3 regions of the Cupriavidus sp. HE11 genome follow, and region 3 is predicted to be linked to each of the others. Evidence: predicted binding sites of a transcription regulator. Region 3 holds the regulator's gene; each other region holds the start of a gene.
The links. The regulator LexA, encoded in region 3, represses DNA repair genes until DNA is damaged. The targets are predictions, from matches to a motif close to ACTGTATNNNNATACAGT.
Positions count from the first base shown of each region.

Region 1: the regulator LexA is predicted to act here: its motif matches at 4,839-4,856, upstream of recA (recombinase RecA).
Region 2: the regulator LexA is predicted to act here: its motif matches at 2,315-2,332, upstream of dinB (DNA polymerase IV).

Region 1 is NZ_CP184464.1:2,490,185-2,497,787, forward strand. It holds gene ACOABP_RS11570 (MFS transporter) at 120-1,811, opposite strand; gene ACOABP_RS11575 (DUF4212 domain-containing protein) at 2,121-2,483, opposite strand; gene ACOABP_RS11580 (sensor histidine kinase N-terminal domain-containing protein) at 2,480-4,054, opposite strand; gene ACOABP_RS11585 (response regulator transcription factor) at 4,067-4,756, opposite strand; gene recA (recombinase RecA) at 5,039-6,100, shown strand; gene recX (recombination regulator RecX) at 6,199-6,666, shown strand; gene ACOABP_RS11600 (DUF2889 domain-containing protein) at 7,034-7,603, shown strand, end outside.
Region 2 is NZ_CP184464.1:1,875,399-1,883,001, reverse strand. It holds gene ACOABP_RS08760 (MFS transporter) at 1-1,007, opposite strand, end outside; gene dinB (DNA polymerase IV) at 1,121-2,293, opposite strand; gene rarD (EamA family transporter RarD) at 2,410-3,315, opposite strand; gene ACOABP_RS08745 (TRAP transporter substrate-binding protein) at 3,454-4,593, opposite strand; gene ACOABP_RS08740 (carbohydrate porin) at 4,943-6,676, shown strand; gene ACOABP_RS08735 (aquaporin) at 6,660-7,430, opposite strand; gene ACOABP_RS08730 (DUF2272 domain-containing protein) at 7,559-7,603, opposite strand, start outside.
Region 3 is NZ_CP184464.1:293,663-301,265, reverse strand. It holds gene ACOABP_RS01395 (hypothetical protein) at 1-17, shown strand, start outside; gene ACOABP_RS01390 (acyltransferase family protein) at 388-1,437, shown strand; gene ACOABP_RS01385 (hypothetical protein) at 1,765-2,019, shown strand; gene ACOABP_RS01380 (hypothetical protein) at 2,292-2,465, opposite strand; gene lexA (transcriptional repressor LexA) at 2,619-3,275, opposite strand; gene ACOABP_RS01370 (asparaginase) at 3,511-4,521, shown strand; gene rpsF (30S ribosomal protein S6) at 4,638-5,012, shown strand; gene priB (primosomal replication protein N) at 5,033-5,332, shown strand; gene rpsR (30S ribosomal protein S18) at 5,336-5,614, shown strand; gene rplI (50S ribosomal protein L9) at 5,645-6,097, shown strand; gene ACOABP_RS01345 (replicative DNA helicase) at 6,226-7,603, shown strand, end outside.

The DNA of each region.
Region 1 (7,603 bases), 1.5 Mb from region 3:
GGCAGACCCGAGGGTCTGCCTGGAAGGAGCGGCTGGCCGGTAGGCCAGCCATCCTGAGCGAGGGTTACCGGTTGTATCCCTCCGGCGAATGCCTGATGGCCTGTTGTTCGTGTGGCCGCTTAGTCGTTGGCGTAGATGTCCACGTCCTTGGTTTCGCGTACGAACAGCGCGCCAAGCACGAAGGTCATGGCAGCGATGATGATCGGGTACCAGAGGCCGTAGTAGATGTTGCCGTTCTGGGCCACCAGCGCGAACGAGATGGTCGGAAGCAGGCCGCCGAACCAGCCGTTGCCGATGTGATACGGCAGCGACATCGACGAGTAGCGGATGCGGGTCGGGAACATTTCGACCAGCATGGCCGCGATCGGGCCGTACACCATCGTCACGTAGATCACCAGGATGACCAGGACCACCAGCACCATGATCGTGTTCATCTGGGCCGGGTCTGCCTTGGTCGGGTAGCCGTGCGCCGTCATCTCGCCGCTGACTGCCTTCTTGAAGTCGGCGATCTGCTTCTTGCTGGCGTCGTCGAACGCACCGTTGCCCACGGTGGCGTCAAAGGCCTTGATCTCTTTGTCGCCGATCTTCACCGAAGCCACGGTGCCGGCCGGAGCGGCCACCACTTCATAGCTGGCCGATGCCTGGGCCAGCGTACGCTTGACGATGTCGCACGAGCTGCGGAAGTCGATCTCGCGGGCGATCGGGCTGCCCTGGAACGAGCAGGTGGCCGGATCGGCCGTCACCACGATCTGGGCCGACTGCTGGGCACGCTCCAGCGCCGGGTTGGCGTAGTGGGTCATTGCCTTGAACAGCGGGAAGTAGGTCAGCACGGCCAGGGCGCAGCCCAGCATGATGATCCACTTGCGGCCGATCTTGTCCGACAGCGAGCCGAAGAAGATGAAGAACGGCGTGCCGATCACCAGTGCGCCGGCGATCAGCAGGTTGGCCGTCTTGGCATCGACCTTCAGCACCTGGGTCAGGAAGAACAGCGAGTAGAACTGGCCCGTGTACCAGACCACGGCCTGGCCGGCGGTCAGGCCCACCAGTGCCAGGATCACGATCTTCAGGTTGCGCCATTGGCCGAAGGCCTCGGTCAGCGGTGCCTTCGACGTCTTGCCCTCGGCCTTCATCTTCTGGAAGGCCGGCGACTCGCTCATCGACAGGCGGATGTACACCGACATGGCCAGCAGCAGGATCGAGACCAGGAACGGGATACGCCAGCCCCATACTTCGAAGTTTGCGCCCGTGGCTTCGCGGACCAGCAGGATCACGATCAGCGACAGGAACAGGCCCAGCGTGGCCGTGGTCTGGATCCATGCCGTGTAGGCGCCGCGCTTGCCGTGCGGTGCGTGCTCGGCCACGTAGGTAGCCGCGCCGCCGTACTCGCCGCCCAGTGCCAGGCCCTGCAGCATGCGCAGCAGGATCAGGATGATCGGGGCCGCCCAGCCGATGGTGGCATAGCTGGGCAGCAGGCCGACGATAAACGTCGACAGGCCCATGATCAGGATGGTCACCAGGAAGGTGTACTTGCGGCCGATCATGTCGCCGAGGCGGCCGAACACCAGTGCGCCGAAGGGTCGCACGATGAAGCCCGCGGCAAAGGCCAGCAGCGCGAAGATGAATGCCGAGGTCGGGTCAAGGCCGGCGAAGAACTGCTTGGCGATGACCGCCGCCAGCGAACCGTACAGGTAAAAGTCGTACCACTCGAACACCGTGCCGAGGGAAGAGGCCAGAATGACCTTTTTCTCTTCCTTCGTCATCGGCGCATTGTGGGCCGCAGGTACGGCCCCCACGTTTTGCGCGTTTGCCATTTGTTGTCTCCTCCGTTTCCGTTCTTCCGTCGAAAATCTTCAAGGGGTCCTCGCCGTCGGGGGCGTGCACGTGTGCGCGTACCGGCCCACTGCGGCAAGGTTGCAACGATTGTGGGAGGCGAAACTTACTGAGTTCTGACAGATTCAGGACAAAGGGGGCTGAATCCGTCGGGGTATACGCTAGGAAAATCGGGCCGGTTCAGGACGCTGGCGTGCTGCATTGCGACGCATCCGGGCCGGGGGCGGCCTGCTGCCGCGCCGGGCGCCGTTCTTGCGCCGCAGCAATGCGCACGGCCCCAGAGGAAACCCTTAGATCGTGTCGTGACGGCGTTCGCCGCTGCCACTGTCAGGTTGGACGGGTGGCGCCGGGTGGGCTTCGGTGCCGGCGCCGGCCAGCTCGTTTTCGCGGGCGTGCATGTCGTCATCGGCGCGGTTCATGCGCCAGGCATACAGCGCGGCCATCAGCACGTAAAGAATCAGCGATCCCTGCGCGGCCATCCAGAACGAAAAGGGCCAGCCCAGGAAGTCAAAGCGCAGTTCGCGCGCAAACCAGCTTACGCCGAACGTGATCACGAACCACGCGGCCAGCAGTGCCAGGATCCATCGCACGTTGTGATGCCAGGCGTGCCGTTCCAGCGGCGTCATGCGGTCGCGGGGCTTTTTCCGGATCATGCCGCGCTCTCTTCCGGTGTGGTGCGGCGCAGGGTAATGCGCAGGCGCGCGCCGGCCAGCCGTGGCGACGTCTGGTAGACGTTGTCGTCGATGGTTACCTCGCCGCCATGCTGCTGCACGATTTCGCGCACGATGGCCAGCCCCAGGCCACTGCCTTCGGTGTTGGTGCCCAGCACACGGTAGAAGCGCTCCATCACCCGTTCGCGCTCGGTGGGCGCGATGCCCGGCCCCGTGTCTTCCACATCCAGGTAGGCGAACGGCTCGAACGCATCGCTGGTCACGCGCACCGTGGCGTGGCCGCCGGTGGGTGTGTAGCGGATGGCGTTGTCCACGAGGTTGTTGAGCATTTCGGTCAGCATCAGCCGGTTGCCGGTGATCATCACGGGATGGTCGTCGGCTTCCAGCCCCAGGTCGATGTTGCGCGCCCATGCCTGCGGCAGCCAGTCCTTGACCACATCGCGCGCCAGTGCGGCAAGATCCAGCGGCGCCATGCCGCCGGCGCCGGCCAGGTTTTCCATGCGCGCCAGCGACAGCAGCTGCGTTACCAGGTGTGCCGTGCGCTCGGAGCTGCCGGCAATCTGCGCCAGCGACCGGCGCAGTTCCTCGGGCGACTGCTCGCGCTGCGCCAGTTCGGCCTGCATGCGCAGCCCCGCCAGCGGTGTCTTCATCTGGTGCGCGGCATCGGCAATGAAACGCTTCTGTGTCTGCACGGACTGGTCCAGCTGGGCCAGCAGGTCGTTGAACGATGCCACCAGCGGCGTGATTTCCTGCGGCGCGGCGCGCTCGTCGATGGGGCTGGTATCGCCAGGATTGCGCGAGCGGATGCGCTGCTGGATGGCCGTCAGCGGGGCCAGCCCGCGCGTGAGCCCGAACCACACCAGCACCACGGCCAGCGGCAGGATCACGAACTGCGGCAGGATCACGCCCTTGATGATCTCGTTGGCCAGCCGGGCGCGCTTGTCCAGCGTCTCGGCCACCTGCACCAGCACCGGCTGGTTGCCGCCGACATTTTTCAGGTCGACATAGGTATAAGCCACGCGCACATCGTTACCGGCCACGCGGTCGTCACGCATCGACACCAGCCCGGCATGGCCCTGTTCCTCTTCGGGCGGCAGCGGCAGGTCGTGGTCGCCAGCCACGTACTCGCCGCGCTTGCCCACCACCTGGTAATAGATGTTGTCGGTCTCGTCGGCGCGCAGGATCTCGCGGGCCGACAGCGGCAACTGCAGCGTCACGCGCCCGTTCACTTCGCGCACCTGCTGCGACAGCACGATGGCGCTGGCCTCCAGCGCACGATCGAACGGCCCGTTGGCAATCGACTTTGCGACCAGGTACGTGACCGCGATGCTCATCGGCCAGAGCAGCAGCAGCGGCGCCAGCATCCAGTCCAGGATTTCGCCGAACAGCGAGCGCGGCGCGGGATGGGCCGACGATTCTTCCAGGTGAGGCAGGGCGTCGGCCAGCGCCGAGTCCTCGGCGGCGGCATCGGCCAGCGTGGGGCGCGCGGGTTCAGGCAGGGGGGCGGTGCCTGCGGCGGGATGGCGTCGCCAGGGCAGGCGCAGCAGGCTCATGGGCGGTTCGCGTCAGCCGTGGGTGGCCATGGCCGGCTGGAATTTCTCCAGGCAGTAGCCCAGGCCGCGCACGGTGGCAATGCGGATGCCACCCACCTCGATCTTCTTGCGCAGGCGATGCACGTAGACTTCGATGGCGTTGTTGCTGACTTCCTCGCCCCATTCGCACAGGTGGTCGACGAGTTGTTCCTTCGACACCAGCCGGCCGCTGCGCGTGAGCAGGATTTCCAGCAGGCCGATCTCGCGCGCCGACAGGTCCAGCATCTGGTCGTTGAGGAAGGCGATGCGGCCGACCTGGTCGAAGGCCAGCGGGCCGTGGCGCATCAGCGTGGCCCCGCCGCCGGCGCCGCGCCGCACCAGCGCGCGCACGCGCGCCTCCAGTTCGGACAGCGCGAACGGCTTTGCCATGTAGTCGTCGGCGCCCAGGTCGAGCCCCTTGACGCGTTCGTCCACGCCGTCGGCCGCGGTCAGGATCATCACCGGCAGCATCGCGCCGCGCGCGCGCAGCCGCTTGAGCACCTCCAGGCCTGGCATGCGGGGCAGGCCAAGGTCCAGGATCAGCAGGTCGAAATTCTGCGTGGAAAGGGCCGAGTCGGCTTCCACGCCATTGGCGACGTGGTCGACGGCATAGCCGGATTGGCGCAACGACCGTGTCAGGCCGTCCGCCAGCACGTCGTCATCTTCGGCGATCAGAATCCGCATGGTTTGTCTCCACCCTTGACACCTTTTTCGGGCCGGCATCGCCGGCCTCCGGTTTGCGGTGCCGGTGGGGCTTGCCAAGCATACTGTTTTTTTATACAGTACCCGACATTCCGCGAGAGTGGTCCCGGAAGGGACCGGCGCAGGGCCGGGACTGGCGAGTCACGGCGCCGAAAGGCTTCGGAAAGCCTCCGAAATTGATCGGAAAAGGCTTGAAAAGCAGGCGCCACGCCGCATGCGGCCTATTTATACACCAATTGACCACCCATTGACTGAAGGACGACCATGGACGACAAGAAGGCCGGCGCCGGCGTAAGCGCTGAGAAGCAGAAGGCGCTTGCCGCCGCGCTCTCCCAGATCGAGAAGCAGTTCGGCAAGGGCTCGATCATGCGCCTGGGCGATGGCGACGTCGAACAGGATATCCAGGTGGTGTCCACCGGATCGCTGGGCCTGGACATCGCGCTGGGCGTCGGCGGCCTGCCGCGCGGCCGCGTGGTCGAGATCTACGGCCCGGAATCGTCGGGCAAGACCACGCTGACGCTGCAGGTTGTTGCCGAAATGCAGAAGCTGGGCGGCACCTGCGCGTTCATCGACGCGGAACACGCGCTGGACGTGCAGTACGCCGGCAAGCTCGGCGTGGATGTGGGCAACCTGCTGATCTCCCAGCCGGACACCGGAGAGCAGGCACTGGAAATCACCGACGCGCTGGTGCGCTCGGGCTCGATCGACCTGATCGTGATCGACTCGGTGGCAGCGCTGGTGCCGAAGGCCGAAATCGAAGGCGAGATGGGTGATTCGCTGCCGGGTCTGCAGGCCCGCCTGATGAGCCAGGCGCTGCGCAAGCTGACCGGCACCATCAAGCGCACCAACTGCCTGGTCATCTTCATCAACCAGATCCGCATGAAGATCGGTGTGATGTTTGGTTCGCCTGAAACCACGACCGGCGGTAACGCGCTGAAGTTCTACGCCTCGGTACGCCTGGACATTCGCCGTATCGGCTCGATCAAGAAGGGCGACGAAGTGGTGGGCAACGAGACCAAGGTCAAGGTGGTCAAGAACAAGGTCTCGCCGCCGTTCCGCGAGGCGTTCTTCGACATCCTCTACGGCCAGGGTATTTCGCGTCAGGGCGAGATCATCGACCTGGGCGTGGATGCCAAGATCGTCGAGAAGTCGGGTGCGTGGTACAGCTACAACGGCGACAAGATCGGTCAGGGCAAGGACAACGCGCGTGAATACCTGCGCGAGAATCCGGACATCGCCGCCGAGATCGAAAACAAGGTGCGTGCGGCACTGGGTGTGGCCCCGACGAACACCACGCTGGGCGCGCCGGCCGAACTCGAAGGCTGAGGTTGACGCCTGCCGGCAACGAAAGCCGTCGCATGACAGTGCGGCGGCTTTTTTGTTTTCTGCCCCTTCCTTTTCCCGAAACGCTTCCCTGATTCCTGATGGCCGGAACCCGTCCTCCGCTTTCCCTCAAGGCCCGCGCCGTTGGCTATCTGTCGCGCCGCGAGCACAGCCGTGCCGAGCTGGCGCGCAAGCTGGCGCCCCATGCCGAATCGGCGGAGGAAGTGGAAGCCTTGCTCGACGCGCTGGAGCGTGAAAACTGGCTGTCGAATGATCGCTTCGTCGACAGCCTGGTCAACCGGCGCGCCAGCCGATATGGCGCGGCGCGGGTGATGCAGGAGGCCAAGACGCACCAGCTGGGCAACGATCAACTGCGCGACCTCCAGGACCGGTTGCGCGATACCGAACTGGAGCGGGCCGCCGAAGTCTGGCGCAAGCGCTTCGGTGTGCCGCCCGATTCACCTGAGGCGAAGGCCAAGCAGATCCGGTTCATGATGGCTCGCGGGTTCTCGCGTGCGGTGATCGGCAAGATCATCCGGGGCGCCGAAGACGAGTACGACGGCGAGTAGCAACACCGGGTGGCCATCTGCATACCTGCGTACGCATAAGGGGTATTCGTGCGGACGTCAAGCCAGTTGTCGTACCACTGATGCAACGCAGCGCCACTTCGCGCCGCAGGCCGGAAACCCTGATGTGGAGCGGGTTTGACGTCTTTGTCATTGCAACAATCCGGGCCGGACAGACTGTCGCGCAGGATGTTCCCGGTCAAAGCAGCGCGGCATGTTAAACTCCACGAGTTCCCCGGCCCAGGCGGCCGTCCGGCGTGCGCCGGGCTGCCCGGACGGAAGCAAGCCGCGAAGTTCGCCGTAGCGAACCCCGCGTAAGTACCGCCCCCGAATTCCGCCACGTTCAGCCTGCCGCTTCAGCCCCGCTGTCATGCCGCTTTCCCCACCCGTCAACCGTGCCTTGCGTCATCGCCGTGCCATCACGGCCGAAGCGTATTTGCGGGATGACGGCCTGTGGGACATCGAGGCCCGGCTGACCGATACGAAGCCGCGCGATATCGAATTGGCCGCCAACCGCATCCGTCCCGAAGGCCAGCCGCTGCACGATCTGTGGCTGCGCGTGACGATCGATCTGCGCCTGAATATCGTGGACGCCGAGGCATGCTCTGACTGGGTGCCTTATCCGACGCATTGCGACACGATCGGCCCGGCTTACCGCAAGCTGATCGGCCTGAACCTGATGAAGGGGTTCCGCAAGGCCGTGCGCGACCGGCTGGGCCATGTGGCCGGCTGCACCCATCTCACCGAACTGGCCGGCGTGCTGCCGACCGCAGCCATCCAGGCCTTCGCGGGCGACGTGTTCAAGATTCGCGACGGCGCCGACGATCCCAATCCCGAACCACCGATGCAACTCCATGGATGCCACGCGCTCCATTTCGAGGGCGAGGTGGTTCGCCAGTTTTACCCGCGCTGGTATGGTCACCAGCCGAAACCGAAAGCC
Region 2 (7,603 bases), 1.6 Mb from region 3:
ATGGCGCGCTGGCCGATCACCAGGTTGGTCGACACAGCGAAGTCGAGCAGCACGGCGGCCACCGTCAGCGACAGCAACGACAGCAGCGAGCCCTCGGTGCCCACCCGGCTCAGCAGGAACGATGCCGCGCCCAGCGCAAGCGCCAGCGCGGTCATTTGCCGGCTGTGGCCACGGTCGGCGTAGCGGCCCGCCATGGGCGCGGCAATCGCCCCGGCCACACCCACCAGCGCGAAGATGGCGATGCCGGTTTGCGACATGTGGAAGGCTGGCCCGGCCAGGTACAGCGGCGTGGTGGTCCAGAACAGGCTGAACACGCCGAACATGGCGGCCTGGTAGGCGGCGCGGCGGCGCAGCACCGGCTGGGTACGCAGCAGATGGCGCATCGAGCCAAGCATCTGGATGTAGTTGACGCCTGGCGCAGGCTGGCGCTGCGGCAGCTTGCGCGCCAGCACGATGCCAAGCAGCACCATCGCCACGGCCGACGCGGCAAAGATCGCGTGCCAGCCGAACAGGTCCGACACCAGGCTCGATACCGGACGCGCAAGCATGATGCCCATCAGCAGTCCGCTGGTGACATTGCCGACCGCTCTGCCGCGCGCATGTTCGGGCGCCAGATGCGCCGCAAACGGCACCAGCACCTGCACCGCCACCGAGCACAGCCCGATCGCGCAACCTGCCACCAGGAACACGCCGGCATGCGTAGCCAGCGCCGCCGCCAGCAGGGCCATCGCGCAGCCGCCCACCAGCGTCAGCACAAGCTTGCGGTTCTCGACGATATCGCCCAGCGGCACCAGCAGCAGCAGGCCGACACAGTAGCCGATCTGGATCAGCGTGACGATCAGGCCGGCGATTTCCGGCGACAGCTGCAGCGCGCGTGCAATCGGCCCGACCAGCGGCTGCGCGTAGTACAGGTTGGCAACGATCATGCCGCAGGCCACGGCCAGCAAGGGCGTGATCCAGGCGGCAGGGGCAGCGGTAGGTTGGGCGGTGACGGCGGATGTGCTCATGGGGCGCGCTTGGGGCGGAGGTGGAGCAGGGCGCTCTCGGTCTACGCCCGTCGAAGCCGCCGATTCTACCGGGAGATAGATAGGGCCGTATGACGTGGGGGCTTTTGGCGGGCTCAGCCCTCCGCCTCGTCGTCGAAGCGGAATTCTTCCTGCACCGGGGCCGGATCGTCGCCCTGCTCGGCGGCCGGCAGCAGGGCGCTGACGCGCACGCCCAGCAGCCGGATGCGCCGCTCCAGCGGAATGCGCTTCAGGCACTCGGTGGCACCGCGCCGGATCATCGCGCCATCGGCAGTGTGGGCTGTCATCGTCAGGTCGCGCGTGACGGTATGGAAATCGTCAAAGCGCAGTTTGATGCCCACAGTGCGCCCCACGTATCCCTTGCGCCGCAGGTCGTCGGCCACCCGCATGCACAGCCTGGTGAACTGTTCCGACAGCATGGGGCGGTCGGTACGGGGATGCAGGTCACGTTCGAACGTGGTTTCGCGGCTCATCGACTTGGGCTCGGAACTGACCACCACCTGGCGATCGTCGCGGCCATGGGCCACTTCCACCAGCCAGCCTGCGTAGTTGCGGCCGAAATGGGCCTGCAGCAGCGCGAGATCGGCTTCGGCCAGGTCTCCCACCGTGTCGATGCCGATGGCCTGCAGCTTCTCGGCCGCCTTGGGCCCGATGCCGTTGACCTTGCGCGCGGCCAGCGGCCAGACGCGCGTGGGGATATCGGCAGGCGTCAGGATGGTCAGCCCGTTGGGCTTGTCGAGCTCGGAGCCGATCTTGGCCAGCAGCTTGTTCGGTGCCACGCAGATCGAGCATGTCAAACCCGTGGCTTCGTGAACGGCGGCCTTGATACAGCCGGCTACCTCGTGCGGCTCGCCTTCTATATCACTCAGATCGATATATATCTCATCGATACCGCGATCTTCTATTTGTCCGGTGAATGTTCTGACCGCTGCCTTGAACAGTCCGGAGTAGCGACGGTAGGCGTCGAAGTCCGTGGGCAGCAGAATCGCGTCGGGTGCCAGCTTCGCCGCCTTCATCATGCCCATGGCCGAAAACACGCCCAGGGCACGGGCCTCGTAGGTGGATGTGGTGACCACACCCCGGCCCACATAGTCGCGCAGGCGCGCATAGCGGCGCGATCCGTCTGGCAGCACCTCGGGCACCGCATTACGGCCGCCGCCGATCACCACCGGCTGCCCGCGCAGGTCCGGATAGCGCAACAGTTCCACCGAAGCGTAGAACGCGTCCATATCGAGATGGGCAATGCGCCGGGAGGCGTTCGGGGGCATGGCTGAGGAAAGGGAATCAATACTGTATAAACGTACAGTATAGTGGGGCGACCTTGTTTCCGAAATAGGGGTTGGCCGCCTCAACTATTCGCATGACGGATGATTACTGCCTATTTTTATGCGGCCTCATTTTTTGTATCGATGGATCGTTTGCTGGTGAACCGGCTGACCAGCAGACCCTCGGTCGCGTAGATCGCCAGCGAGATCCAGATCAGCGCATAGCCAATCTGCTTCTGTGCCGGAAATGGCTCGTGATAGAGCCAGATGCCCAGGCCCAGCTGGATCGTCGGCCCCGCGTACTGCAACAGGCCAAGCAGCGACAGCGGAATGCGGCGGGCGCCAGCGGCAAAGAACAGCAGCGGCACCGCCGTGACCGGGCCGGCCAGCAGCAGCAGGATCTGCGTACCCGTGGCTGCGCTGCGCGTGGTGTCGTGCCCGGTCAGTACCAGGAAACCCAGGGCCGCCGCTGCCAGCGGAAACAGGATCAACGTTTCCAGCGACAGACCTTCCAGCGCGCCGAGCGCACCGGTCTTGCGCAGCAGGCCATAGCCACCAAACGACGCCGCCAGTCCCAACGCAATCCACGGCAGTTGTCCCGCCGACCATGTCAGCCAGAGCACGCCAGCGGCCGCAATGGCGATCGACAGCCACTGCACCGGACGCAGCCGCTCGTGCAGCAGCAGTACGCCCAGCAGCACGCTGAACAGCGGGTTGATGAAGTACCCAAGGCTGGCATCCACGACGCGGTCGGCCGACACCGCCCAGATATAGAGGAACCAGTTGCAGCACAGCAGGCCGGCACTGGCCGCAAAGTTCAGGATCAGGCGCGGATTGGCCGCCACTTCGCGCAGCCAGCCGAAGTGCCGGCGCCACAGCAGTATTGCGCCCAGGAATACCAGCGACCACACCATGCGGTGCAGCAGGATTTCCAGCGGCGCCACGCCGTGCAGGGACTTGATGTAGAGGGGCAGCAGGCCCCAGATGATGTACGCCAGCAGGGCGTAGAAAATGCCAAGTTGCATGGGAATATTCCGGGTAGAAGTCCGGTTGTGGGGCGGATTCTACCGGGGTGTGGACCGGTGCGTGGCGCCATGAAAAAACCCGGCCGAAGCCGGGCTTTTCGAGTAACCGGAATGGCCTAGTGGCCAGAACGGCTCCGCTTACAGCTTGCGCGCGTAGCTGAATTGCGCGAATGCCTGCTCGGCCACGTTGAACCAGGCGGCCTCGTTGTTGCGGAAGACGCGCCAGTCGTCGAAGATCTTCTTGAACGACGGATTCTTGGCGCTTTCGTCGGCGTACGCTTCCTGCGTGGCCTTGAAGCAGGCTTCCATGATCTCCTTCGAGAACGGACGCAGCTTCACGCCGTTTTCGAGCAGGCGGGCCAGCGCCTGCGGGTTCACGGTATCGTACTTGGCCATCATGTTGGTATGCGCCTCGATGGTGGCCGTCTCCAGCGCACGCTTGTAGAGCGCCGGCAGCTTGTCGTACTCGGGTTGCGATGCGTAGAACGACAGCTGCGCGCTGCCTTCCCACCAGCCCGGGTAGTAGTAGTACGGCGCCACCTTGTAGAAGCCGAGCTTCTCGTCGTCGTACGGGCCCACCCATTCGGCAGCGTCGATCGTGCCCTTTTCCAGCGCCGGGTAGATGTCACCACCGGCAATCTGCTGCGGCACCACGCCCAGGCGCGACAGCACCACGCCGGCAAAGCCGGCCACGCGGTACTTCAGGCCCTGCAGGTCGGCCACGGTCTTGATTTCCTTGCGGAACCAGCCGCCCATCTGGGCATTCGTGTTGCCGCCCATGAAGTTGACGACGTTGTATTCCTTGAAGAACTCGCGCATCAGCTTCATGCCGTTGCCCTGCATCATCCAGGCGTTCTGCTGGCGTGCGGTCAGGCCGAACGGAATCGTCGTATCGAAGCACAACGTCGGGTTCTTGCCGAAGTAGTAGTAGCCGGCCGTGTGACCGATCTGCACGGTCTGGTTCTGCACGGCGTCCAGCACCTGCAGGCCCGGCACGATTTCACCGGCGGCGAACACCTTGATGTTGAACTTGCCGTCGGTCAGTTCCTTCACGCGCTGGCTCAGCAGTTCGGCCGCACCGTAGATGGTGTCCAGCGACTTCGGGAAGCTCGACGCCAGGCGCCATTCCACCGCCGGATTGCTGCCGATGACGGCGGGCGCACCCGGTGCGCTGGCCGATGCGGCGGGGGCTGCGGGCTTGTCTTCCTTGCCACAGGCGGCAAGCGCACCCGTGGCTGCTACGGCCGAAGCCTTCAACAGGAAGGAACGACGTTCCATGGACATCTCCTCTTTTATAGATATGTATGCGTGACTGCCTTGCACCCGATAATTGTGTTACGCGGAAGACAGGTCGGTCGATTATAGCGGTGGCGTTTTAAGCACGGACGCCCTGCCGGATGGGGGTTTTCGCTAGGAATTCAGCACTTCTGCAACGGTTTTGCCATGGCGCGGGGGCATGCTTCGGAGCGGTGCATCGCATCTTCCGCAATGTGGGAATCCCGACGCATTTCCAACGCTTTGTGACGGCATCGCGGGATTTTGTAACCCGGCTTGCTGTCAAAAAGTTCGCCTGTTAAAAACTGAGCCCTCCCACCCGGAGTTCGTCCACGCCGGTCCAGTTGTGTCCATGCTGCAATCCGTACTGCCTCCCTCCCGCCCATTCGCCCGCCGCCGCCTGACCTTTGCCGTCCTGGCCGCGTGGGGGCTCAGCGCATGCGCACAAACGGGCACTTCGGTGGCACCTCCGCCGATGATTGCGGAGAGTACGACCCAGCAGGTGACGTCCGCAGTCGCCGCAGGTGCCGTGCCTGTCACGGCATCCACCGCCTCCACCGCCTCCACGGCCACCGCCGTACCTGCTGCCGTACCTGCTGCCGCGCCAGTTGCTGCCGTACCCACCGCTGCGTCTGCCGATCCGCTGGCGGACCTGATCCAGTCGGCCAATGCCGGCAGCGAAGGGTCCAGTCCCGCCGAGGCCGGCGCCACGGTAGCCCAGGCCCCGGCCAACGAGAATCCGGACTTTGTCGGGCCGCCCGATTCACTGGCGCCGCCGCCCCCTCCGCCACCGCCCGTGGTGCTGTTTCCGCATCGGCTGGGCGAATTCCCGGCGCTGCCGCAGCACGACATGCAGGCAGCGGCACGCAATCCGGAAGACGCCGACATCACGCCCGAGACGCCATCCGACGCCCCGCCAGTGCTGCGTTCGCAACTTCCGGCTGACGATCTCGCGGGCGATTCGGTCTGGCGGCTCGGCTATAGCGGCCGCGCCGCCGTGGAAGACCGCTCCGGCACGCAGCGCGCGTGTCCGGGCGGCGGTACGCCATCGGCAGGGTTCGGGCAGGGTCTGGCGTGCACCAGCTCGGGCGAGGTCAAGATCCGCGAATCCGTGGCGGATATCGGCGGTGGCGCGCAGGTCCAGCTGGTTGCCCAGGCCAAGGGCACCAATGCCACGTCGATCAATGGCAATGCCGCAGCGGTGGACCCGTACGCGCTGGTGCCAAACTTCTATACCTCGGTCAGCGGCCTGTCCGGACTGACCGTGCTCGACGGCGCCAGCGTCTGGGCGGGGCGCCGCGACAGCAATCCGTTCCTGATGTCGTCCGGACTGCTGCCGCCGAATTCGCCGTCGATGCGTTTCGGCATCGACAACGCCAAACTGGGCGAATTCGGTGTGAGTTATCAATACACCGCGCGTAACGACCTAAATGGCGCCAAGCTTCCCAGCTATCACTCGGTGCTGTCGGCACCGATCGACACAAACGACAAGGGTTCGGTCCGCGTCGGTTTCACGCGGGTAGAGCCGCTGTCGCAAATCGAGGACACCGGCAGCGCGTGGTGGGCATCGGCCATGCATGAGCAGAAGGGCGTGCTGTACGGTACCAACCGGCTTGGCTTCCAGTACGGGCAGGGTTCGCGCACGGCCATGACCGGCTATTCGGGCATGGGCAACGCACTGTCGCGGGTACGCGTTTCGGAATCGATGGAGTGGAAGGGCCGGTCTGGCCTGGCCGGTTCGGTGGAATCGAGCCTGCAGCTCGATCGTTCCGGCGTCGGCACGCTGCAATGGGCCGCCACGCGCGTGCGGCCGGCCTTTGTCGCCAACGACCAGTTCAAGCTGACCTTCGAAGTGGCGCACGACCAGATTTCATCGGGGTTTGGCGTCGGTGGCCAGCGCACCGCATTCACGGTGGCGCCCACGATGACGCTGGGCAAGGCCACCGGCAACGCCAACCTGCGTGCGTTCTATACCTATAGCCGCGCCAACGACGTGGACGGCATCACCTTCGCGGCGCCGGCCGACGCCTGGGCTACGCAGACCAGCGGCTCGATCTTCGGCGTGCAGCTCAATCGGCGCTGGTAAGCCTGGCACGGCCTTTCCATCGGCCCCGGGACACCACGCGTAGCTCGGTCGGCAACGGCGGGCAAAGCCAGTGGAATAACAGCGTCGCATTCATAGCACCAAATATCTGAGCCAGAATAAACGCTGGAATATCGATCATACGAATACCAGTGAACGTATCTGTCAGCGCGCAGGCCAACGTCAGGGCCGGGTTTGCGAAGGATGTCGACGACGTGAACCAGTAGCCCGCCGTGATGTAGCCCGCCACGACAAACGGGACCAGCCCGGGCCGCGAGCGGCCGGTGGCAATGGCAAGGCCGATCAGGCCGAACGATGCCAGGCATTCGCTCCACCACATCGGCGCCCCCGTGCGCGCCTGCGTCGACATCGACAGCGCTGGCAGGCCGAACATCGCATGCGCGGCCATCACGCCCAGCACGGCACCTGTCAGCTGCACCAGCACATAGCCGGCCGCTTCGCGCGGCGACAGCCGGCCCTGGATCAGGCTCGACAGGCTGACCACCGGATTGAAGTGTCCGCCCGACACCGGCCCCAGTGATACCAGCAGCGCCACCAGCCCGGCCCCGGTAGCCAGGGCGTTGCAAAGCAGGGCCAGGGCGGTATCGCCTGCAGCCAGCCGTTCCGCGCGGATGCCGGAGCCAACGACGATAGCCACCAGCAGGGCCGTACCCAGTGCTTCGGCCACCAGGCGGCGCGCGATGTCGGGGGTGGAATGGGGGGCGGACGGGGAGGAAGAGGGCGCTGCAGCGGACATGCGAAAAATCGTCGAAATACGATCGCGCAGTGTTTCGCGGCAGGGGAATCCCCGTCAATGCAACGGGGCGATGTTGAGAAACTACCGCCGGTACCGAATCGGCCTGCCAGCGGCAGTTATTGCTGCATTTACTGCAGGTCGTTGCGCAGGATCAGCAGCCACGGCATGTGCGA
Region 3 (7,603 bases):
TGGCAGCATGTCTTTGATCTGCCACGCCTTGCCCTCGCCGGACTGTCACATGGAATGTTCGGCGTAGTCGAAGCAGCGGACCGGCCGGCTTCGTCCAGAGCGTAGTAACGGTCGTAGTCCGGCCTGACAGGGTTGACCGGCTGGCCGCCGGGTGGAACTGACGGGCGAGGCTTCGGAGAAAGGCGGGGCGTGTCTGCGATATACTGTATATATATACAGTATATCGCAGACAAAGGCAGGCTAATTCTTCGGCGCTTCCCAGGGCGTCGCGTGGCCCTTACCGCCGGCCCGGAGCAGCGCATCCTCATCTGTTTGGAGCGGTCGAGGTATATCAGGCCGCTTCGGGTAACATAGCGCCCTGATCAAGGCACCAGCGGCAAAAACGGAATGAAAGCGTCTGCACCACGAGTAAATGAAATCGATTTTTTGCGATTCTTCGCCGCGTTGCTGGTGGTCGCTTTTCATTATGCGTTCCGGGGCAGTGCGGCCGACGACCTTTCTACGTTCAGTTACCCCGCGTTAATCCCCGCAGCGAAGTATGGCTATCTAGGCGTCGATCTGTTTTTTATGATCAGCGGCTTCGTCATCCTCATGACGGCGGCCAGCGGGTCGCTGAGGCACTTCGTTGTTTCGCGTGTGACCAGGCTATTCCCAGCGTTCTGGGTGTGCTGCACCATCACATTTATCACTGCGCTAGTAATCGGCGGAGCGCGCTATCCCGTCACGTTTGGGCAGTACATCGCAAATATGCTGTCGCTCGGTTCGGGGCCAGGCGTGGCGCCCATCGATGGGGCGTACTGGTCGCTTGCGATCGAGATCAAGTTTTACGCGCTGGTGGCAATCGCGATGGCACTCGGCGCGACAAAGAGAGAGGAAGTGCTGCTGTGGGGATGGGCCTGCGCAACTGCCTTCGTCGATGTGTTTGGGCTGGATGCGTTCAAGCCATGGCTGCTCGCTGACTACGCGCCATACTTCATCGGCGGTGGAGCATTGTTCCTCACGTGGTCGAGAGGTCTATCCATTTCCCGCGGTGCACTGATAGTCAGTGCGTGGGGTTTGGCGACAGTGCATGCCATTAGCAGGGCATCAGGCATTGCTGCGTACTATAAAACGCCCATCAGTGGGACGGTGGTCGGCCTGATCGTTGCCCTGTTCTTCATTACGATGCTGCTGATTGCCACAAAGCGCACCGGGCCTTTCAAGGCATGGCGGACTACTACCCTCGGCGCCATCAGCTACCCGCTTTACCTTCTGCATCAGTTCATCGGGTACATGCTGCTCAATGCCGCCCCCATTCAAAGCCCGATTATGTTCTGGGCTCTTGTCGTGTTGATGATCGCTGCGTCCTATGCGGTGCACATCTTTGCGGAACGCCCGATCGCAGCCCATCTGAAGCGTGTCCTAAACAATGCGCGCCGGACCAACCGCGCTTACTGAGGCTGGCTGGATACTACGCGGGGGGGGGCGCCGGTCGATTTGCCAGCTTTTTTGCCAGTATTTCTCAGAAAACCGCATGGTTGAGCCAGATCGCTGGGGTTCGAGTCCGCGGCGCCCGGGGAGGCGACGAAGCCCCCTCAATTCCGTGGGAATACCCTGAGAAAAACACGGGAATTTTCGGTGTTTTAGGGCTTCGAGTATTCCCGCGAATCGCCCGGAAACCGGCTCTGGGCAAGGCTTCGCGGCGCGTATATCGTTGGGCTTCCGGCGCCTGTTGATTTCCTATGCTGTACTGGATACCAGAACCAGATGCCAGTGGAGGCGATCATGGTCCAGCGCTTCTTCGATCTTCCTCAGCAAGAGCAGGACGCGGTTGCGGCCGCGTGTGCAAAGCACGGGTTTGTGCCGGACGACTTTGAATTTGTCGTGGATGGTGTTGACGGCGGCCGTCAGACCGTTGCCGTCGAGCGGGTCGTGGGTGGGCACTTTCAGAAATACAAGGTGCCCGACGGCTCGGGTTGGACGGTGGCCTTCGAGGCTGATCTCGATGCCGACTGGTTCGGCGCGCCCTTGGCAGACTGAGGATCGGGTGGGCCTTCTTCGGGCAGACCCCCTAAGCGATCGGCCAAAAAAAACCGGCCCTTGGCGGGGTCGACAAGGTCCGGTCATGCGCATGACGCGAATACGCCAGTGATGCAGTGCGCGTCAGTGAGTTTAATCAGGCTTCTGTCAGTTTTAAATGAAGCCTTAATTACACGTTGTGGGCTCGCAACTCCACTTCTTACAAAGCGGGGCGTCTGACCTCTGAAGAGGCGGGCCGTTTGCCCGCGTGGCACGGCGCGGGCGAAAAGACGTCAGTCGAGCAGCTTCGTGCTCGGTTCGGCGAGTTCCAGCATGCGGCAGATGGCGGCCATGTTGCCGACCATCGTGCGGCGTTGCGCGCCCTGGTAGACGCGGACGCCCTTGATTTGCCGGAACGGGACCGGCTTGACCGGGCGGCGGGAAGCGGTGGGATTCGATTGCAGCATGGCAACACCTCGTTATTTGCGACAGCAGTGGTCCGCGCCCGTCGTCCAGCAAGGACGGGGCGGCGTGGGCAAAGCAAAGCGGGTGACCAGGGCAGACGGCCGTGCTGCCTAAGTCTCGGGAGTCGGAGACGCTGTCAGGCGCCTCCGGTCACGCTAGAAGCCTGATGATCGGATCAGGCCGACAGCGATACCTTCCAGGGAGAATTCATCGCGGCCCGAATGGAGCACAATATTCTGGAAATCGGGGTTTTCGGCGATCAGTTCGATCGTGTCGCCGCGTTTCTTCAGGCGCTTGACGGTGACATCTTCGCCAAGGCGGGCCACGACGATCTTGCCGTTGGCGGCCTCGCTGGCCTTCTTGACGGCCAGCAGGTCGCCGTCCAGGATGCCGGCGTCGCGCATGCTCAGACCGCGTACTCGCAGCAGGTAGTCAGGGCGCTCGTCGAACACGGAGGCGTCCACTTGGTATTGGCGATCGATATGCTCCGCGGCAAGGATCGGGCTGCCTGCAGCGACGCGACCGACCAGCGGTAGTGTCAGTTGCAGCACGCCAGCCATCGGCAGCGTGAACTGGTCGGAACGCTCCGAATCGCTGCGTGCCACCTTGAGTCGGATGCCGCGCGATGCGCCGGGCGTCAGTTCGATCACTCCCTTGCGCGCCAGCGCCCGCAGGTGTTCCTCGGCCGAATTGGGCGAGGAAAAACCGAACTCGGCGGCGATCTCGGCGCGTGTGGGCGGAAAGCCCGTGTTGCGGATCGTGTCGCGGATCAGATCGAAAATCTGCTGCTGCCGGGGTGTCAGGGTCGCCATGGTTCGCCGGTCTCTCGTGCCGAAGCACTGTATGTTTAAACAGTATGCTGTGATTTTATACAGTATCGTGTGAAGTGCAAGCACAATTTGCGCAGCGGGCTCTACATGGACCGAACCCGGCCCGGTGGCTTCGCGGGTTTGTCATGGGGTAGCCGGCGCGGCGCGGCAGTTACAATCGTTGGTCGGATCCAGGGTAGTGCGCCCCTAAAGCCAGTCCATAAGCCAGCCTTCATTCATGCCAGCTTCCTCGTCATTGCCGCCCCGCGTTGTTGTTCTTGCCACTGGCGGCACCATTGCCGGGACGTCCGGCGATCCCGCCAGTAGTGCCCAGTACCAGGCCGCCACCGTGCCGGTGTCGCAGCTGGTGCAGGCGGTTCCCGCGCTGGCCGATGTGGCGCACGTGGCGACCGAGCAGGTGGCGCAGATCGACAGCAAGGACATGGCGTTCGGTCTCTGGCAGCAACTGGCGGGGCGCGTGGCGTACTGGTCGGCTCAGCCGGATGTGGCCGGTATTGTGATCACGCATGGCACCGATACGCTTGAGGAAACGGCGATGTTCCTGCACCTGACGCAGACGTGTCCGGTGCCGGTGGTCATCACGGCGGCGATGCGGCCGGCGACCTCGCTGTCGGCCGATGGCCCGCTGAACCTGCTCGATGCCGTGCGCGTCGCGGCCAGTCCGGATGCAAGGGGTGGCGGGGTGCTCGTGGTCCTGAACCAGCAGATCCATGCGGCTCGTGACGTGACCAAGGCGCACACGTCGGCTGTCGACGCGTTTGTCTCGCCGAATACGGGGCCGCTCGGTTACGTGCAGGACGCCTATATTCGATTCACGCGCATGCCGGCGCGGCGCGACATGGCGATTTTGCCGGTGCCGACGACCTGGCCGCTGGCGGAGATCGTGGTCAGCCATGCCCAGCCGGGCAGGGTGGCCATCGATGCGATGGTGGCGGCAGGTGTGAAGGGGCTGGTGGTGGCCGCCACGGGGAACGGTTCGATTCACGAAACCCTGGCGGCGGCGCTGGCCGATGCGGCCGGTGCCGGCGTTGCTGTGGTGCGCAGTTCGCGTACCGGAGCGGGGCATGTGTCGATACCGGCGCATCCGTCGCCGCGGGCCGGTTTGTTCGTGTCGGCGGGCGACCTCAACCCGTACAAGGCGCGCGTGCTGCTGCTGCTTGCGCTGGCGGCCGATCCATTGCTGGGCTTCGATGCCGGGCGCCTGCAGTCGGTGTTCATGGCCTGCTGAACCCGCCCTGCGCCCGAGCCTTGCGGATTTGCAGGGTTCCGGGCTATACTCGCGGGCTATTCAACCTTGCCGCACCGGACGTGACGCCCGGGTGGCTCATCCCAAAAGGAGCGTCAATGCGTCATTACGAAATCGTATTTATCGTCCATCCGGACCAGAGCGAACAAGTGCCGGCGATGATCGAGCGCTACAAGCAGCTCGTCACGTCGCAAAATGGCCAGATCCACCGCGTGGAAGACTGGGGCCGCCGTCAGATGGCCTACATGATCCAGAAGCTGGCCAAGGCTCATTACGTTTGCCTGAACATCGAATGCGGCAAGGACACGCTGGCTGAACTCGAGCACGCGTTCAAGTTCAATGACGCCGTGCTGCGTCACCTGATCGTCCAGACCAAGAAGGCTGAGACCGCTCCGTCGCCGATGATGAAGGAAGTGCAGCGCGAAGAAGCCCGCAAGGCCGCGCAAACGACCACGGAAGGCCAGGCCGCCTGAGTGCGGACTGCTGTGTCGCGGTGAACCAGCTCCGGCTGACCGCCACGCTCGCCGAGCGAGATACGCTTCGCTATACGCCGGCCGGCATCCCTGTCGTCAACTGCATCCTGCAGCATGTCGGCGAGGTGATGGAGGCGGAAACGCCCCGGCAGGTGGAATTCGCAGTGGTGGCCATGGGCATCGGCCCGATTGGCCAGCGGCTCGAGCGCATGCCGCTCGGCACGCTGCTCGACTGCGAAGGCTTTCTGGCCCGCAAGCACCGCAACAGCAAGACACTGGTCTTTCACATCACTCGATGTAAAGCATTCGAAAAGGATTGAATCATGGCATTCGTCAAACGTGACAACAAGAACAAGAAGCGCTTCCAGCAACAGAACCCGCTGTTCAAGCGCAAGCGCTTCTGCCGCTTCACCGTGGCTGGCGTCGAACAGATCGACTACAAGGATCTGGACACCCTGAAGGACTTCATCGGCGACAACGGCAAGATCACGCCGGCTCGTCTGACCGGTACCAAGGCTCACTATCAGCGTCAGCTGGATACGGCCATCAAGCGCGCCCGCTTCCTGGCGCTGATGCCGTACACCGACCTGCACAAGAACTGATAGTCCCAGGACCGCAAGGAGAAATACACGATGCAAGTCATTCTGCTGGAAAAAGTCATCAACCTGGGCAACCTGGGCGATATCGTTCGCGTGAAGGACGGTTACGCACGTAACTTCCTGATCCCGACCAAGCGCGCTCGCCGTGCTACGCAAACCGCCATCGCCGAATTCGAAGTGAAGCGCGCCGAGCTGGAAAAGGCCGCCGCCGAGAAGCTGGCTGCTTCGCAAGCCGAAGGCGAGAAGCTGAACGGCCTGACCGTCCAGATCACCCAGAAGTCGGGTGTGGACGGCCGTCTGTTCGGTTCGGTGACCAACGCCGACATCGCCGTGGCCCTGGAAGGCCAAGGCTTCAAGGTCGAGAAGTCGCAAGTGCGTCTGCCGAACGGCCCGCTGAAGCTGGTGGGCGACTACACCGTTGGCGTGTCGCTGCACACCGACGTGCTGGTCGACATCACCGTTTCGGTGCTGGGCGAACACGTCTAAGCTGTACGCGTCTGTGATGCGCCGGTCCGGACCGGTGCGTCGGATGCACGAAAAGGCAGGAGCCATGCTCCTGCCTTTTTTCTTTGGGCGCCGTCCCGTGCAGGCCCACCCCGCTATAATTGCCCCCCATGAACGCGCCCGCCGCAGATCCCCAACTAGACAACCTCAAGGTTCCTCCGCACTCGATCGAGGCCGAACAATCGGTGCTTGGCGGGTTGCTGCTGGATAACGCCGCCTGGGACCGCATTGCCGATTTCCTGTCTGAGGCCGATTTCTACCGGTTCGACCACCGGGTGATCTTTCAGAGCATTGCCCGGCTGATCTCGGCCACCAAGCCGGCCGACGTGATCACGGTCTACGAAATGCTCCAGGTGGCCGGCAAGGCCGAGGAAGTGGGTGGGCTGGCGTACCTGAATTCGCTCGCACAGAACACGCCGAGCGCGGCCAATATCCGTCGCTATGCCGAAATCGTTCGGGAGCGCTCGGTGCTGCGCAAGCTTGTGACCGTTGCCGACGATATTGCCTCGGCAGCCTTCGCGCCCAAGGGGCGAGAAGTGCGCGAACTGCTCGACGAGGCCGAATCCAAGGTTTTTGCGATCGCGGAAGAGGGTTCGCGTGGTCAGAAGGGCTTCCAGGAGATCCAGCCGCTGCTGACGCAGGTAGTGGAGCGGATCGACGAGCTCTATCACCGTGACACCACCACCGACGTGACCGGCGTGCCGACCGGCTTTATCGACCTGGATCGCATGACCAGCGGTATGCAGCCGGGTGATCTGATCATCGTCGCCGGCCGTCCCTCGATGGGCAAGACCGCGTTTTCGCTGAACATTGGCGAGCACGTGGCGGTGGAGCAGGGCCTGCCCGTCGCCGTGTTCTCGATGGAAATGGCTGGCGTGCAGCTGGCCATGCGTATGCTGGGCTCGGTGGGTCGGCTTGATCAGCACCGGCTGCGTACCGGCCGCCTGCTGGACGAGGACTGGCCGCGCCTGACGCATTCGATCCAGCGCATGAACGATGCGCAGCTGTTCATCGACGAGACGCCGGCACTGAACCCGATGGAACTGCGGGCCCGTTCGCGGCGCCTGGCGCGCCAGTGCGGGCAGCTGGGCCTGATCATCATCGATTACCTGCAGCTGATGTCGGGTTCGGGCGGAGGCGAAAACCGCGCGACGGAAATCTCGGAAATCTCGCGGTCACTGAAGGGGCTGGCGAAGGAGCTTCACTGCCCGGTCATTGCGCTGTCGCAGCTGAACCGAAGCCTGGAACAGCGTCCGAACAAGCGCCCAGTGATGTCCGATCTGCGTGAATCGGGCGCCATCGAACAGGATGCCGACGTGATCCTGTTCATTTATCGCGACGAAGTGTACAACCCCGACTCGCAGGACAAAGGGACTGCCGAAATTATCATCGGCAAGCAGCGTAACGGTCCGATCGGCACCGTTCGGCTCACGTTCCTGGGTCAATTCACGAAGTTCGACAACTTCAGCGGCGGCCCGGCGTTCTTCG